DNA from 4 places in the Aeromonas sp. 160P genome. Region 1 is predicted to be linked to each of the others. Evidence: predicted binding sites of a transcription regulator. Region 1 holds the regulator's gene; each other region holds the start of a gene.

Region 1 (4,191 bases):
GCGCACCTGCGCCAACAGGTTTTCCAGCTTATCCGGATCGCTCGGCAGGTTGCGCACGTCGATGCTGACCGCCAGCTTGTCATACTGGCTTTCGACCGAGACAATCAGCTGGGGCAGCAAGTTAACCGGCAGGTTATCCACACAGTAGTAACCCAGATCTTCCAGCACACGCAGGGCTACCGTTTTACCGGAGCCCGAACGCCCACTTACCACGATTAACTGCATCTTGTTCCCTCACGCCAAAACAGGTGGTTCATTCCAAGCCTGAGTATCAGGCCGAGGTCATGATCTGATAGAGCTCTTCATCGCTGGTTGCCTGACGCAATTGGCGACAGACCGCCTTGTCACCCAGCTTGGAGGCCATCAGGGAAAGGGTCTTGAGATGCTGCTTGCACTCGCTTTCCGGTACCAGCAAGGCAAACAACAGGTCGACCGGTTGGTTGTCGATGGCATCAAAAGGGATGGGATCAGCAAAGGTCATCAAAATCGCGGTTGGCGGGAACGCATCATCAATACGACCGTGGGGAATCGCAATACCGGCACCGATCCCGGTACTGCCCATTTTTTCGCGGGCCAGCAAGCATTCGAACAGCGCCTGACGGGAGGTGCCAAGGCGTTCGGCGGCCAACTCGCTGATGATTTCGAGGGCGCGTTTCTTGCTGGTACAAGGGACTGCACTTTTGGTGCAGTCCCGACTCAATATATGTTCAAGTTGCATAGTTATTTTTTATTTAACTTATCTTTGTGCTTGATGATCTGCCTGTCCAGCTTGTCGAGCAAGGTGTCTATCGCAGCATACATATCAGCATGCTCAGAGGTAGCAAACACTTCGCCGCCACTGACATGCAATTTAGCTTCCGCTATCTGGTTCAGTTTTTCCACACTAAGCACCACATGCACGTTATTAATGTGGTCAAAGTGACGCTCGAGTTTGGCAAATTTGTTACTCACGTATTCACGCAGAGCTTCGGTGATCTCGACATGGTGTCCGGTCAGGTTAATTTGCATAACATCATCCTTTTGTTTTGCCTAAACCAGGCGTTTACGCTGATTGGAAGGTGCGATAAACAAGGATTCGCGATACTTAGCGATCGTGCGTCTCGCCACCATAATACCCTGTTCGGCCAGCAAATCCGCGATCTTGCTATCACTTAACGGCTTGGCAGGATTCTCTGCCGTGACCAGCTTCTTGATGAGCGCGCGAATTGCGGTCGATGAGCACTCTCCTCCTCCTTCGGTGTTCACATGGCTGGAGAAAAAAAACTTCAGTTCAAATATGCCCCTTGGGGTATGCATGTATTTCTGGGTCGTCACCCGGGAAATGGTCGATTCATGCATCTCCACCGCTTCGGCGATGTCGTTGAGCACCATCGGCTTCATCGCCTCTTCACCATACTCGAAAAAGCCCTGTTGTTGCTCGACAATACAACAGGCTACTTTCAGCAGGGTATCATTGCGACTCTCGAGGCTCTTGATGAACCATTTGGCTTCCTGCAGATGGGAGCGAATAAATTGGGTATCCGTGCCACTGCGCGCATTGCGGGCCATGGCAGCATAGGTCTCGTTGACCCGGATTCGCGGGGAAGAATCAGGATTGAGCTCAACGACCCACTTGCTACCCTTCTTGACCACAGAGACATCGGGGATCACATATTGGGAGTCACTCTGGATGATGCCATTGCCGGGGCGCGGCTCCAGCAGCTGGATCAGATCCAGCACCAACTTGAGGTCGCTCTCTTTGAGTTTGGTCTTGCGCGCCAGGGTTCGGTAGTCACGATTACCGAGCAGATCCATATGTTCGAGGATCACCTCCTTGGCCTCATTGAGCCAGGGGGTCTGCGGGTCATACTGCCCCAGCTGGATCAACAAACACTCCTGTACCGAACGGGCAGCGATGCCGACCGGATCGAAATGCTGCACCCGCTTGAGCACAGCTTCGACCTCATCAAGCTCGACCTCCAGCGCATCGCTACTGACCGCTTGCAGGATATCCTCCAGCTCAACGGTCAGATAGCCGGATTCGTCGATAGCATCAATGATAGCGAGGGCGATGGCGGCATCCACATCGCTGAACGGGGTCAGCCGCATCTGCCACAACAGATAATCCTGCAGGTTTTCGGTGGTCTCCCCCTGATAAACGCTATCTTCCCCATCGTGGATAGGGCCAGCGCTCTGGGCGGTCCCGGCAGAGTAGACTTCATCCCAAGTGGTATCTACCGGCAACTCGTCCGGCATCTGCTCCTGCGCCATGGCATCGCTTGAATCCAGCCGGCTGGCGTCAACAGGCTCTTCCGGACTGGTCTCTTGTACCTCACTCTCTTCCTGCTCCAGCAGGGGGTTATTCTCGAGCGCTTGCTGAATTTCCTGCTGAAGTTCCAAAGTGGAGAGCTGGAGCAGACGAATCGCTTGTTGTAATTGCGGCGTCATGGTCAGGGACTGACCGAGACGCAACTGTAATGTCGGCTTCATCTACGTCGGGATATCCTTATGTTCAGCGAGGCATTCGTCAAAGAGAATGAAGGCATGCCCCCTTACTATAGACTGAATTGATCGCCCAAATAGACGCGCTTGACCTGTTCATCGGCAAGGATGTCTGCCGGTGCACCTTCGGCAATCATCTTGCCGTGGCTGACGATATAGGCCTTCTCACATACGTCCAGAGTCTCTCTGACGTTGTGGTCGGTAATCAAGACGCCAAGGCCTCTATCTTTCAGATGCTGAATGATCTTCTTGATGTCTATCACAGAAATCGGGTCGACCCCGGCAAAGGGTTCATCCAGCAGAATAAAACGCGGCTCGGCCGCCAGCGCGCGGGCGATCTCGACCCGACGGCGCTCACCGCCGGAGAGGCTTTGGCCCAGGTTATCGCGAATGTGGGTGATGTTGAACTCTTCCAGCAGTTGCTGAACCTTGTCTTCCCGCTCTTCGCGGCTCAGCCCTTTGCGGGTCTGCATCACCCCCATCAGGTTGTCGAATACCGACAGCCGGCGGAAAATAGAGGCCTCCTGCGGCAGGTAGCCGATGCCATTGCGAGCCCGCACATGCATCGGCTGCAGGCTGATATCCTGATCATCAATGGTGATGAGACCGGCATCCCGTTGCACCAGTCCCACGATCATGTAGAAGGAGGTGGTCTTGCCCGCCCCGTTGGGGCCCAGCAGGCCGACAATCTGGCCAGTGCCCACTTCCAGGCTAACGTCGCTGACCACCATGCGACGTTTGTAGCTTTTTTGCAGCCCAACTGCTTTTAACACTGCCATGGCTTATTTTCCCTGCTTCTTCTGGTCGGCGGGTTTGTCGAAGTTCTCTACCTGATCCGGCAGGAACTCGGTCCTGACCCGCTGGGTCGGGTTCTTGCTCTCGGCAGTCATCTTCTGTTTGTCGATGTCATAACGGATCAGGTCGCCAGTGACCAGACTATCTTCCTGCTTGAGCTGACCGTTGCCGGTAATGGTGACCAGCCGGTTTTTCAGCTCGTAACGAATGCTATTGCCATGAGCATTGACCGGCTTGCCGTTATCCATGATCTGGAAGAAGGTCGCTGGCTTGCCGTAGGCAGTCATCACCTCGGCCCCTTTCTCGCCGGAACGGGTCACCACCACCTTGTCGGCATGGATCTTGATGGTGCCCTGAGTGATGATGACATTCTGTTCAAAGGTGATGCGATTATCCTGCATCTCGGCCACCTGCTTGACGGCATCGACATAGACCTTCTCGGCAAAATCGGACTCTTTGGCGGTCACAGCACCACACAACAGCAGGGCTGCGAGGGCCAGATTAGCGTTTTTCATTGAAATAAATGGCATGACCTTGATCCAGTAACTCAAAATATTTGCGGTCCAGATGGCCTTTTAGGCCAACCCCTTGGGTCTGGAAATCCCGACCCAGAATATTTACTTCCCGGTTGCTGCGCACATCCTGCGTCACCAGATCCAGCTCCAGATAGGGCGTATCGAGCGTGGAGATGAAGCTAGTTGGCAGTAGCCCATCCAGATGCACCTTATCCCGCAGGATCACGTTGTCACCGGTGTTGAGCACGCCGGTTTCGGCAGTGATCTTCCACTCGGCACTCCCCTGCTCGTCATACATATAGACCACCGGCTGGTCGAAGGTCGCCTGCTCGAGGATTTGATAATACTCGGCGTAGGTCGACTCCAGCCGCTCGGTACGTTTACCATTCATGTCAAAGCG
Region 2 (4,191 bases), 610 kb from region 1:
GTGGGAGCCGGAGTCACGCTTGCTCTATGCAGGTAAAAGGTGACTGAGCTGGATTTAGCAAGGATCGTACCGTCTTTGGCGAGCAGCTCGAGCTGCGCCTCGTGGGCACCGCGATCGACGTTTTCTACCCGGATCGACAGGCTGTTGCTGACGATGGGGGCGGCTTTGCCATCCAGGGTCAGGCGCACATCGTACTGGGTGGGTGGTTTGGGGCTGATGGTGCCCTGAAAGACGATGTTGCCGGTGTTGTCGCGCAGTGTACTGCCCTGCTCAGGGGAGAGCAGTTCAATCGCCAGCTTGGCCGCCTCTTTTTCCTTCTTGGCATCGGCGCCGGTCAGGCTGTTGAAGTTGTCCACCTGTACCGAACGGGGCGAGCTACCTATGAGGGGGGCGACCCGCAGATCGACCTCTTTGGCACTCTTGCCCGGTGGTGGTGCATCTGTGTAGTGGGTGACGCCGCTGCCATCGACCCAGGAGTAAACCTTGGCCGCCTCTGCAGCGAACGAGGTCAGCAACAGGAGGGCGAGAGTCCCTATGCCATGTTTGTTGTTCATCCATCTCTCCTTGACGGTATCTTGCTTAATCCTATCAGAGAAAAAACCCGCCAGATGGCGGGTTTTGTCACGATTAAGCAAGCTGGCCGGATTTAAACGGGCAGGCTGTTCTGACTTAAACGGAGTAGTACAGTTCGAACTCCAGCGGGTGCGGGGTCATGCGCACACGGTCAACGTCATGCTGTTTCAGCTCCAGATAGGAGTTGATGAAGTCATCGCTGAACACGCCACCACGGGTCAGGAACTCGCGATCTGCATTCAAGGCTGACAGCGCTTCGTCCAGAGAGCCGGCAACGGTCGGTACTTCTGCGGCTTCTTCCGGCGGCAGGTCATACAAGTTCTTGTCCATGGCATCGCCCGGATGGATCTTGTTGATGATACCGTCCAGACCGGCCATCAGCTGGGCTGCGAAGGCCAGGTACGGGTTGGCGGCCGGATCCGGGAAGCGCACTTCGATACGACGGGCTTTCGGGCTCGGTACCACCGGGATACGGATGGAGGCAGAGCGGTTGCGAGCGGAGTAGGCCAGCATGACCGGTGCTTCATAACCCGGCACCAGACGCTTGTAGGAGTTGGTGGTTGGGTTGGCGAAGGCGTTGATAGCCTTGGCGTGCTTGATGATACCGCCGATGTAGTGCAGTGCCATCTCGGACAGGCCGCCGTACAGGTCGCCCGCAAACAGGTTGACACCGTTCTTGGCCAGCGACTGGTGGCAGTGCATGCCGGAGCCGTTGTCACCGAACATGGGTTTCGGCATGAAGGTGACGGTCTTGTTGTAGGCGTGGGCCACGTTGTGGATCACGTACTTCAGTACCTGTACTTCATCAGCCTTCAGGGTAAGGGTGTTGAAGCGGGTAGCGATCTCGTTCTGACCGGCAGTGGCCACTTCGTGGTGGTGAGCTTCAACGACCTGGCCCATCTCTTCCAGCACCAGACACATGGCGGCGCGGATATCCTGGGAAGAGTCGACCGGTGCAACCGGGAAGTAGCCGCCTTTGACGAACGGACGGTGGCCCTTGTTGCCGTGCTCATACTCGGTGCCGGAGTTCCATGCAGCCTCTTCAGATTCGATTTTCACGAAGCTGTGGCCCATGGTGTTGGAGAAGGTGATGTTGTCGAACATGAAGAATTCCGGCTCCGGCCCGAACAGCACGGTGTCAGCGATGCCGCTGGACTTCAGGAAATCTTCGGCGCGCTTGGCGATGGAGCGCGGGTCGCGGTCGTAGCCCTGCATGGTGGCAGGCTCGAGCACGTCACAAACGATGTTCAGGGTGGTCTCTTCAGTGAAGGGATCCAGCTTGGCGGAGGCTGCGTCCGGCATCAGTACCATGTCGGATTCGTTGATACCTTTCCAGCCGCCGATGGAGGAACCATCGAACATCTTGCCGTCTTCAAAGAAATCTTCGTTGACCTGATGAGAAGGGATGGATACGTGCTGCTCTTTACCCTTGGTGTCGGTAAAGCGCAGATCAACAAACTTGACTTCGTGTTCCTGGATCAGGGCCAAAACGTTCTGGGCTGACATGCTAAGTAACCTCCGGTGTTAAAAATCTTTGGGTGAATGCGTCATCGTATTCACATAAGCCAGTATCGTGCCAAGTTTGTGGCAGCGTGATTTCAGCGTCATCCCGCAGGAGACGTGCCCCAAAATCAGGCGGTCATGACTGGTAACGCATCAAATTAGTGCAACGATGGATCGTTTTGGTGCTCTAAAGTGGTGCATATCATACGGTCACTTCCCATCTAAGCAGGGTTTGTCGGGGCGGTCTATGATCCAGATCTGTTGTTGTGCGTGAATGGACTGCAATTCTGCTAGGCAGATCACAAAGGCGAGAGTACAATTAGCGCCCAATTTTACCCGGTGATTGAGGCGAGAATGTTAGAGAATTTACGCAATATTGCGATTATTGCGCACGTAGACCACGGCAAAACTACCCTGGTTGATAAGCTGCTGCAGCAGTCTGGAACCCTGGACCGTACCACTGATGGTCAAGAGCGTCTGATGGATTCCAACGACCTGGAAAAGGAACGTGGTATTACCATTCTCGCCAAGAACACCGCGATCCGCTGGAATGACTACCGCATCAACATCGTTGATACCCCGGGTCACGCCGACTTCGGTGGTGAGGTTGAGCGTGTTCTGTCCATGGTTGACTCCGTGCTGCTGCTGGTTGATGCCGTTGACGGCCCGATGCCACAGACCCGTTTCGTGACCCAGAAAGCATTTGCCAAGGGTCTGAAGCCGATCGTGGTTATCAACAAGGTTGACCGTCCGGGCGCTCGTCCTGATTGGGTTATGGATCAGGTATTTGACCTGTTTGACAACCTGGGTGCCACTGATGAGCAGCTGGACTTTAAAGTTGTTTACGCCTCTGCGCTGAACGGCTGGGCCTCCATGGATCAGGACGTTGAGTCTGACAGCATGGAGCCGCTGTTCCAGGCTATCGTTGATAACGTGAAAGCACCGAATGCCGATCCTGAAGGCGGCTTCCAGATGCAGATCTCCCAGATCGATTACAACTCCTACGTGGGTGTTATCGGTATCGGCCGTATCAGCCGTGGTCGCGTCAAGAGCAACCAGCAGGTTACTGTTGTTGGTGCTGATGGCAAGACTCGTACTGGTAAGGTCGGTCAGGTACTGGGTTACCTGGGCCTGGCTCGTACTGAAGTTGCAAGCGCGCAAGCGGGCGACATCATCGCTATCACCGGTCTGGGTGAGCTGAAAATCTCCGACACCATCTGTGATAACAACGCAGTTGAAGCCTTGCCGGCGCTGTCTGTTGATGAGCCGACCGTGAACATGACCTTCCAGGTCAACACCTCACCGTTTGCCGGTAAAGAAGGTAAGTTCGTTACTTCCCGTAACATCCGTGAGCGTCTTGACCAGGAACTAGTTCACAACGTGGCCCTGCGTGTGGAAGACACTGATGACCAGGACAAGTTCCGTGTATCCGGTCGTGGTGAACTGCACCTCTCCATCCTGATCGAAAACATGCGTCGCGAAGGCTACGAACTGGCGGTATCCCGTCCAGAAGTTATCCTGCGCACCATCGATGGCGTGCTTCACGAACCGTATGAGACAGTCACTGTCGATGTGGAAGAAGCGAACCAGGGTTCCGTGATGGAGCAACTCGGCCTGCGTAAGGGTGAGATGACCAACATGACTCCGGATGGCAAAGGCCGTGTGCGTCTTGACTTCATGATCCCGAGCCGTGGCTTGATCGGTTTCCAGACCGAGTTCCTGACCATGACCTCCGGTACCGGTCTGCTGTATCACAGCTTCGACCATTACGGTCCGCACAAGGGTGGCAGCATCGGCGAGCGTCAGAATGGCGTGCTGATCTCCAACGCAACCGGTAAGGCGCTGACTTTCGCCCTGTTCGGTCTGCAAGACCGCGGTCGTCTGTTTATCGGTCACGCTACCGAAGTATACGAAGGCCAGGTGATCGGTATTCACTCCCGCTCCAACGACCTGACAGTTAACTGCCTGAAGGGCAAGCAGCTGACCAACATGCGTGCCTCCGGTACCGATGAAGCTCAAGTGCTGACTCCGCCGATCCGCATGACCCTGGAACAGGCTCTCGAGTTCATCGACAACGATGAACTGGTAGAAGTTACTCCTAAGGCAGTCCGCATT
Region 3 (4,191 bases), 3.6 Mb from region 1:
CACCCATCTGGCGACGGGTGTGACTGACGGTGGTATCCAGTTCGAAGTTGCGGGTCGCCTCTTTGCGCGAGCGGCCAGAGGCTGCAGCGCTGGCACCATCAGCAGTGGCCGCCTGCTCGGGAATGTTGGACGCGGCAGGCGGCTGGTTGGAGAGTGCCCCCGGCACTCCGCCGCTACTACCATTGGCGCTGTTCTCTTCCATGGTCATTTCGGAGCGCACCGCAGGCAGATCCGGGTTGTAAGTCTTGCGGGTTTGCTCCTGCTGGGAGAAGTCGAGGGAGAGATCCACTTCCGCCGTATAGTTGTCGGCACCCAGCACCGGGATCAGAATCGCGTCAATTTTTTGCTTGTACTCAATCTCTTGCTTCTGCTGCATGGCAAACTCTTTGCGAGTCTGGGCAGAGACCGGGTCTTGCGAGCCGGAGTTGAGCAAGCGGCCATTCTGATCGGTGACGGTGACGCGAGTTGTCTCAAGGCCGTGCACGGCAGAAGCGACCATATCGACGATGGAGTCCACCTCACCCTGCCCCAGCGCCGCCCCTTTCAGGTTGAGCACCACGGTGGCACTGGGTTTGCGCTCATTGCGGGCAAACACGTTGTCTTTCGGGATAGCCAGCAGCACTTGCGCCTTGGCCACATTCTGGAACTGCTCGATGGCGCTGGCCAACTGGCGCTCGCGGCTCAGCTTCAGACGCTCGCTCTCCATCCGCTGGCTGACGCCGAAACTGGAATCTTTCAGCAGGATATCTTCACCACCATTGGTGGCATCAACGACATTGGCGAGACCGGCACGGGTCAGGGCCAGCTGGATAGTGGGGTAACTTTCAGCGCTAACCAGTACGCTCTTGCCATCCACTTCATAGGGGATCTTTTGCTGATCGAGGAAGTCGAGGGTCTTCACCAGCTCCTGGGTGCTGTAGGTGCCGAGGGGACGCATGTCCGGCTCCTTGCCCCACAACAGGATGAAGACGGCAATGGCCAGACAGATGGCAAGCCCCAGGATCAGGGTGATTTGCCGCAGCACATCGGTGTTGGACAGGAAGCCCAGCGCCGAACTTTTCTGCTCATTTTCATCGAGGGCGGCAGTGCCCTCATCGTTCATCAGCAGATCGCCGTTTTGGTCAGTAGCCACGATTTATGTCCTTATTGCTGACATGTTCATGATGTTCAGTAATCACTTATACCGGCATGTTCATGATGGTCTTGTAGGCATCGACCATCTTGTTGCGCACCTGTACTGTGGCTTCAAAGGCGATTGACGATTTTTGGCCAGCGATCATCACCTCGGCCAGATCCACCGACTTGTCGCCCATATCGAAACGGGTGCGCAGATCATTGGCGGCGCCTTGCAGCTCGTTGACGTTGCCGAGCGCCTGTTGCAGCAGCTGACCAAAGTCGGAGGTGACCGGACGACCGGGCTGTGCCAGCGGCGTTGCGCCAGCTTCGATCTTGAGCGCCTGCATCTCTTGCATCAGGCTGCTTGCACTTATTTCCATTTTCCATCCCCAGACAAATCATTGACGCTGACAGCCAATAAGCAATTAGAGTGCCAATGCGTTAATAGTGCGGCGAGGATGAGTGGCCAGACCAGGCCGGACGGGTTCGACAACGGCAGGTGGCTCTGATTAAATCCGACTCTGACGCCCACTTTTGCTGGCTGGCAAGGAGTCCGCTCTGGATTATCGCAAACCTGTGTTCAAGGCGATGGACTACATCAGCCACCATCTGGATGACAACCCTGGCCTGGATGAGGTCGCGACCGCGGCCGCCATCTCCACCTTTCACTTCCACCGCATTTTCAAGGCGATGGTCGGCGAGACCATTGCCGGCTTTACCCGGCGCCTGCGGATGGAGCGCGCCGCCCGTCGTTTGCTGGCCTCCCCCCAGAGTGACATCACCACCCTCGCGCTGGCCGCCGGGTTCTCCAGCTCCCAGAATTTCGCCAAGGCCTTTCGCCTGCACTTCGCCATGAGCCCCTCGGAATACCGCCAGCAACAAGGGGGAAACTGGAAAAGCAAGATTGGAAACGATCCCCTGCCCTTTCAAACCTATGATGGCCTGGTCATGCACCCGGTCACCGAACACCCGGGTCTGTTGCAGGGGGCAAGCGTCAAGCAGATGCCCGCCCGGCGCGTGGCGTACATGCGCCGCCTGGGCCCCTATGGCAAGGAGACCTGCGAACAAGCCCATCGGGATTTGCTCGCGCTGTTCGCCTCAGACCAGGCGATGACACCGGCGGGCACCCTGAGTCTCTATTGGGATATCCCCGATATCACCGATGAGACGCGCTGCCGTACTGACGTCTGCATCGAGCTGGGGCCAACGATCCCCGCTGGGCGCCAGTTAACCACCCAGACCATCGCCGCTGGCCCCTATGCGGTGTGTCAGTTTATCGCTCGCGGCGATCAACTGGTCGCCAGCTGGGAGACGGCGTTTCGCTGGTTGGTGAGCAAAGGGCTGAACTGCGACGATCGCCCGTGTTACGAGCAATACCATGGGGGCACTGACCCTGACCGGGATCATTACGTGTTTGATATCTGTATCCCGCTGATCAACCGATAAGCCGATACCTCATTTCCATTTACCCACTTCGGTGCCTGCGGGCGCCGAAGCGACGGAGTCATGCCCATGAATATCAAAACGCTGTTGCTCGCCAGCCTGCTGGTGACGCTTCCGGCTGCCGCCAATGCCCAGTCACAGAGCCAGACCCTGATCTTTGGCGGCACCATCTACAGCGGCGATCCGGCGAATCCTCATCCGGAAGCGGTCGGCATTGAAGGTAAAAAGATCGTGGCGGTCGGCAGCTATCAGGAGGTCAGCACCCGCCTCGGCAGCCACGCCAAACGCCTTGATCTGCAAGGAAAGTATCTGATGCCAGGGCTTATCGACAGCCATGTTCACGCGGCATTTGCCGGTTTTCAGGGGATGACGGTTAACTTTCCCGATGCCATGAATGAGGTTGAGCAGCTGCAACAATTTCTGACCCGCAGCAAGGATGATCCCCGCCTGACACTGGGTGATGTGCAGCTATACAGTAATGTCTCCCTCGACTACTGGCATCAGCTTCCCCTGCTCGATCAGGTGTTCAATGGTCCGCAATACCGGCAGATCCCCGTAGTGCTGGCCGGTTCGGATGCCCACACCGGTTGGGCCAATCAGGCCATGCTGCGCAAGGCAGGCATTGATGCCAAGGCCCTTGCCGGTTGTTATGCCCCGCTGAAAGGCAATTTTGGCCTCACCCCATCCGGCCAGCTGAATGGCTTTGCCTCGGAAGGCGGCTGGGATGCCATCCTCAAGGCGCTGCCACCTGTCAGCGACGAGACGATTGCCAATGCCATCATGACCGCCGCCAAACAGCTCAATCAGGTGGGTATCACCGCCTGGATGGACCCTATCAGCAACATTCGCCCCCTCGCGCCCATCTTTAATGCCGAGCCGGATCGCCGCGACACCGGCCTGCTGCCGGCGTACAGCATGCTCTCCCGAGAAGGCAAGCTGACCGGCCATGTGTCCGCGCTGGCACTGGTGGGGATCCATGCCTCGCCCGCCATCATTGATGACGTATTGGCGCTGCAACAGCAGTTTCAAGACGCCCCGGACGTCAAACTGGTGGGGATCAAGATCCTGCAAGACGGCGTCATCGAGTTTCCATCCCAGACCGCCAAGTTGAGCGAACCCTACCTCAACCGCCCCGGTTACAGCGGCAAAGACGATCTGGACAAGCAGCGTTTCAACGAGCTGATCCGCACCGCGGATGCCCATCAACTGATCGCTCATTTTCATGCCATCGGCGATCGGGCCGTCCGTGAATCCCTCGATGCCATCGCCTATGCCCGGGCCCACAACCGGGATCACCGCCTGCTGCACAGCATCACCCATCTGGAGGTGGTGAGCCCGGCCAGCATCGCCCGTTTCAAACCGCTCAATGTGGCCGCGTCGATGCAACTGCTGTGGGCCGGGAAAAACGTAGCGACCACCATGCTGCTGGAGGGGAAAGTGCCCCCGGCCCTGCTGGCCCGCCTCTATCCGGCAGGCAGTCTGCTGCAAAGCGGCGCCATTATCGCCGGTGCCAGTGACTGGCCGGTCTCCAGCCCCAGCCCTTTCCTCGCCATGTATACCGCGATCACCCGCCAGGGTGAGCTTGGCTTGCTGCCACCAGCCAGCGAACAGATCAGCCGTCAGGCTATCTTG
Region 4 (4,191 bases), 2.0 Mb from region 1:
CAAACATTCGCTTGACCTGATGGTACTTGCCTTCATGGATGGTCAGGCGGGCCTCGCACTCGTCGAGGATTTCAAGCTGGGCAGGACGCGTTTTGTCATCCTCATTGCGCAGGAATACACCTTCGGCAAACAGCTCGATGGCATCCGGGCTTACCGGGTCGGCAAGCCAGACGTGATACGTCTTGGCACACTCGTGGCGCGGCGATGTGATGCGGTGGGACCATTTACCATCATCGGTCACCAGCACCAGACCTGTGGTATCGAGGTCAAGGCGACCCACCACATGCAGTTTGCCCATCGCAGGCTCATCCATCAGGAAAAACACTGTCGGGTGATCAGGGTCTTCGTTTGAGCAGACGTAACCGACCGGTTTGTGCAGCATGAAATAGCGGTTGCGCTGCTCTAGCATCAAGGTGACACCGTCAAATTCGATCTGGCTCTGCTCATTGATATGAAAAGCGGGTTGCTTGACCACAATGCCATCCACCATGACCTCACCCTGACGGATCAGTTTGCCGGCCAGCGAGCGGGTCAAATCAGAACAATCGCAAAGAAATTTATCAAGCCGCATTCACAACCTCAGGTCCAACAAGTAAAGGGGCGTCATTATATCGGGCGGGGGCCACAACGCCACTGTTAAGGGGCTACCAATCATGACGAGCTGGTCTTCCAATGTTACACTTATCACTAATACCTCATCCGCACGATGCTCATAATAATAAACGCCAGGAAAAATCCATGAAGTCCCAAGCATCCTATCCCGTGATCCCCGTCAACCAGCTGAAACCCGGCATGTATGTCATTGCTATCGCCAGCCAGACCGGTGGAATGGAGATCGCCCAGATGGGAATGGTGACGAATGTGGCGCAAATTGCCAATCTGGTGCGACAGGGGGTGCTGACGGTGCGTATCGATCTGGCCCGCAGCAAACTGGGCAGTGCCGAGAGCGAAGCGATAACCTCTCCCGACCTCAATGCCAATAGCGCGCAAGTGGGACGCAGGGCCAGTGCCAACGGCGAAGGACGGGAGCTGAAGATCCGCCGTCTTTATCAGGAGGCACGCGAGCTACAGAGCAAATTCATTAGCCACCTCAAGGCGGGTGAACCCATCGACATCACCCCGCTGGCCGCAGTGGCCGAGGAGATGGTGGACACCATGTTCACCCATGGCGATGCCATGCTCTGTCTGGCCCGTATCCGTGCCAAGGATGCCTACCTGATGGAGCACTCCATGAACGTGGCCATTCTGCTGGCCAACTTCGGGCGCTATCTGGGGCTGGAGCGCAGCGTGCTCAAAGAGTTGACCCTGGGAGGCCTGCTGCACGACGTGGGCAAGATCATGACCCCGGACGAGGTGCTCAACAAACCGGGCAAACTGACCGACGAGGAGTTCGTCATCATGCGCCAGCATGTGGTGCACAGTTACGAGATCCTCAGCAATACCCAGGGCATCACCCCCACCATGCTGGAGGTAGCCGCCAACCATCACGAGCGGCTCGATGGCACCGGCTACCCGCAGCGGCTCAAGGGTGATCAACTCTCCCTCTATACCCGCATGAGCGGCATCGTCGATGTCTATGATGCCATCACCGCGGATCGGGTCTACAAAGCGGGGATGCAACCCACCCAGGCATTTCGTATCTTGCTCAAGGGGGCAAACCAGCATTTTGATGCCGAACTGGTCACCAAATTCATCAAGTGCATGGGGGTCTATCCGGTAGGAACGCTGGTGCAACTTTCCAACCAGCGGTTGGCCATCGTAATGCAGCGCAACGAACAGCAGCCACTCAAGCCGCTGGTCAAGGTGATCTACCACGCAACCCAGCGCCACTACCTCGATGTGCAATGGCTGGACTTGGCAAAATCTGGCGTGCAGGAGAACATCGAAAACACCGTCGACCCCAAAGAATTTGGCATCAGCCTCGCCAACTTCGTCTAGGGGCAGCCGTCCATTTCACCACCCTATCTGCCTCGTCAACGGAACTATGTACAGCGACATGACAGCACCTGTACTCACTGCCACGATATCTCTGGCCGAGTATGGACCTTACTCGATGCTCATATATTGGGGAAGAAGGCTGGCTGGCGCCGTTGATATAGGCAACGCATTGTTTATTAACTGATTTATTCTGGCGCCCCTCTCTGGCGAGACTTGCCATCTGATTGTGGCTGGGCCGTTAGGGTAGAAGGGTTCTGGGCGTATCACCGCTGTTGCTTGAGCTGCTTGCAAGAATCAATCTGTAGGAGACGCCACTCTTTCTATCTTTCCTTACATCCGAAATCCCCCTGAACCCACTTATTACACTCCTCCCCTCATCTGTTGGCATTCTAATTGCTTTCTTCCGGTCAGAGTCATCTGTTTGACGGAGAATGCCATGGATCACCTGCTTTATATCGCCATGTCCGGGGCCAAAGAGACCATGAACAGCCTGGCTGTTCGGGGTAACAACCTCGCCAATGCCAATACCACGGGTTTCAAGTCTGACTTTGAGCAGGCCAGAAGCATGCAGGCGTTTGGCGAGGGCTTACCGACTCGTGTGTTCGCCATGGCGGAACGTCCGGGTCAGAATCTGCAGCATGGCATGCTGATGACCACCGGACGGGATCTGGACGTGGCAGTTGATGGCCCGGGCTGGATTGCGGTGCAAGACCCCAAAGGAGGCGAAGCCTATACCCGCATGGGGAATTTACAGGTCAATGCGACCGGCAATTTGCAAACGTCGACCGGGTTGAACCTGGTGGATGACGGTGGCCAGCCTATCGTGCTGCCGATGCCGATGGAAAAACTCGAGATCAATCGTGACGGTACCATCAGTGGCCGCCCAGAAGGGGCTGCCGCCAATTTGCCGGAAGATTTTCAGCGGATCAAACTGGTCAATCCGGCTGCCGATGCCGTGGAAAAGGGACAGGATGGTCTGTTTCGCCGCAAGGATGGTCAAAATGAGGCCGCCTCAGCCAATGTTGGCTTGATTGCCGGCTCTCTTGAAGGGAGCAACGTCAATGTGGTGGACGAAATGACCAACCTGATCCGGTTGCAACGCCAGTTCGAAACCCAGGTCAAAATAATGAAGACGGCCGAAGAGAATGATGAAGCCCAAACCCAGCTGCTGCGTATCAGCTAATCAAGGAGTTACACCATGAATCCTGCACTCTGGATCAGCAAGACCGGGTTGGATGCACAGCAGACCAATATTTCGGTCACCTCCAACAACCTGGCGAACGCCAGCACCGTGGGCTTCAAAAAGTCGCGGGCCATCTTCGAAGATTTGCTTTATCAGAACATCAATCAGCCCGGTGGCCGTTCCTCTGCCGATACCGAACTCCCCTCCGGCTTGATGCTGGGAGCTGGCGCCAAAGTTGTGGCGACCCAGAAAAACCACAGCCAGGGTAATGTGCAAACCACCGACAACTCGCTGGATCTGATGATCAGTGGCCGCGGCTACTTTGAAATTCAGCTGCCCGATGGCAGCGCGGCTTATACCCGTAATGGCCAGTTTACCCTCAATGATGAAGGCACCATTGTCACCCCTGGTAATGGTTACCCTCTGCAGCCGGAAATCCAGATCCCGGAAAACGCCCAGAGCGTCACTGTGGGTGAAGATGGTCAGGTCTCGGTGCAGCTCAAAGGAGACGGCGCCTCACAGGTGGTGGGGCAGGTCAATATCTCCGACTTTGTCAACGCCAGCGGCTTGCAGCCGATGGGGGAGAACATGTTTGTCGAGACCCAATCCAGTGGCGCCGCGATTCAGGGGGTTGCCGGGGCGGATGGTCTGGGGGTGATCAAGCAGGGGATGCTGGAGACCTCCAACGTCAACGTGACCGAAGAGCTGGTGAACCTGATCCAGGCCCAGCGGGTGTACGAGATGAACTCCAAGGTTCTCTCGGCAGTGGATGGCATGATGTCCTTCCTGATCCAGCGTACCTAATTAGGAGGCGCATGATGAAAGCCGTATGGATGCTGGGATTGCTGGTGCTGGGAGGGTGTAGCAGTACCCCCAATACGCCCAGGCCGGATGATCCCGAGTTCTCCCCCGTCTACGGGGAGTCGGATCCTGTCTCGGTGCGACCGACAGGGGCCATTTTTCAGCCGGATCAGGTCAATGGCATCTATTCGGATATCAAGGCGCACAAGGTAGGCGACATCATCACCATTGAACTGTCGGAATCGACCTCCGCCTCGAAAAAGGCCAAT

What was found. The regulator sigma-54, encoded in region 1, starts transcription at its own class of promoters, with help from an activator protein. The targets are predictions, from matches to a motif close to TGGCACNGTTTTNGCTT.
Region 2: a site for sigma-54 is predicted at 2,136-2,152, ahead of glnA (glutamate--ammonia ligase). Genes of this name have one in related genera too.
Region 3: a site for sigma-54 is predicted at 1,536-1,552, ahead of fliE (flagellar hook-basal body complex protein FliE). Genes of this name have one in related genera too.
Region 4: a site for sigma-54 is predicted at 2,321-2,337, ahead of flgF (flagellar basal-body rod protein FlgF). Genes of this name have one in related genera too.

Annotation. Positions count from the first base shown of each region.
Region 1 is NZ_JBUXKV010000001.1:345,771-349,961, forward strand. Features, by position in the region: gene rapZ (RNase adapter RapZ) at 1-225, opposite strand, end outside; gene ptsN (PTS IIA-like nitrogen regulatory protein PtsN) at 272-718, opposite strand; gene hpf (ribosome hibernation promoting factor) at 721-1,008, opposite strand; gene ACY8FN_RS01655 (RNA polymerase factor sigma-54) at 1,030-2,469, opposite strand; gene lptB (LPS export ABC transporter ATP-binding protein) at 2,535-3,260, opposite strand; gene lptA (lipopolysaccharide transport periplasmic protein LptA) at 3,264-3,791, opposite strand; gene lptC (LPS export ABC transporter periplasmic protein LptC) at 3,778-4,191, opposite strand, start outside.
Region 2 is NZ_JBUXKV010000001.1:959,594-963,784, forward strand. Features, by position in the region: gene ACY8FN_RS04550 (DUF4124 domain-containing protein) at 1-554, opposite strand, end outside; gene glnA (glutamate--ammonia ligase) at 670-2,079, opposite strand; gene typA (translational GTPase TypA) at 2,431-4,191, shown strand, end outside.
Region 3 is NZ_JBUXKV010000001.1:3,951,024-3,955,214, forward strand. Features, by position in the region: gene fliF (flagellar basal-body MS-ring/collar protein FliF) at 1-1,132, opposite strand, end outside; gene fliE (flagellar hook-basal body complex protein FliE) at 1,179-1,496, opposite strand; gene ACY8FN_RS18325 (AraC family transcriptional regulator) at 1,651-2,562, shown strand; gene ACY8FN_RS18330 (amidohydrolase) at 2,629-4,191, shown strand, end outside.
Region 4 is NZ_JBUXKV010000001.1:2,355,787-2,359,977, reverse strand. Features, by position in the region: gene rsuA (16S rRNA pseudouridine(516) synthase RsuA) at 1-571, opposite strand, end outside; gene ACY8FN_RS11210 (HD-GYP domain-containing protein) at 739-1,938, shown strand; gene flgF (flagellar basal-body rod protein FlgF) at 2,375-3,121, shown strand; gene flgG (flagellar basal-body rod protein FlgG) at 3,137-3,925, shown strand; gene flgH (flagellar basal body L-ring protein FlgH) at 3,940-4,191, shown strand, end outside.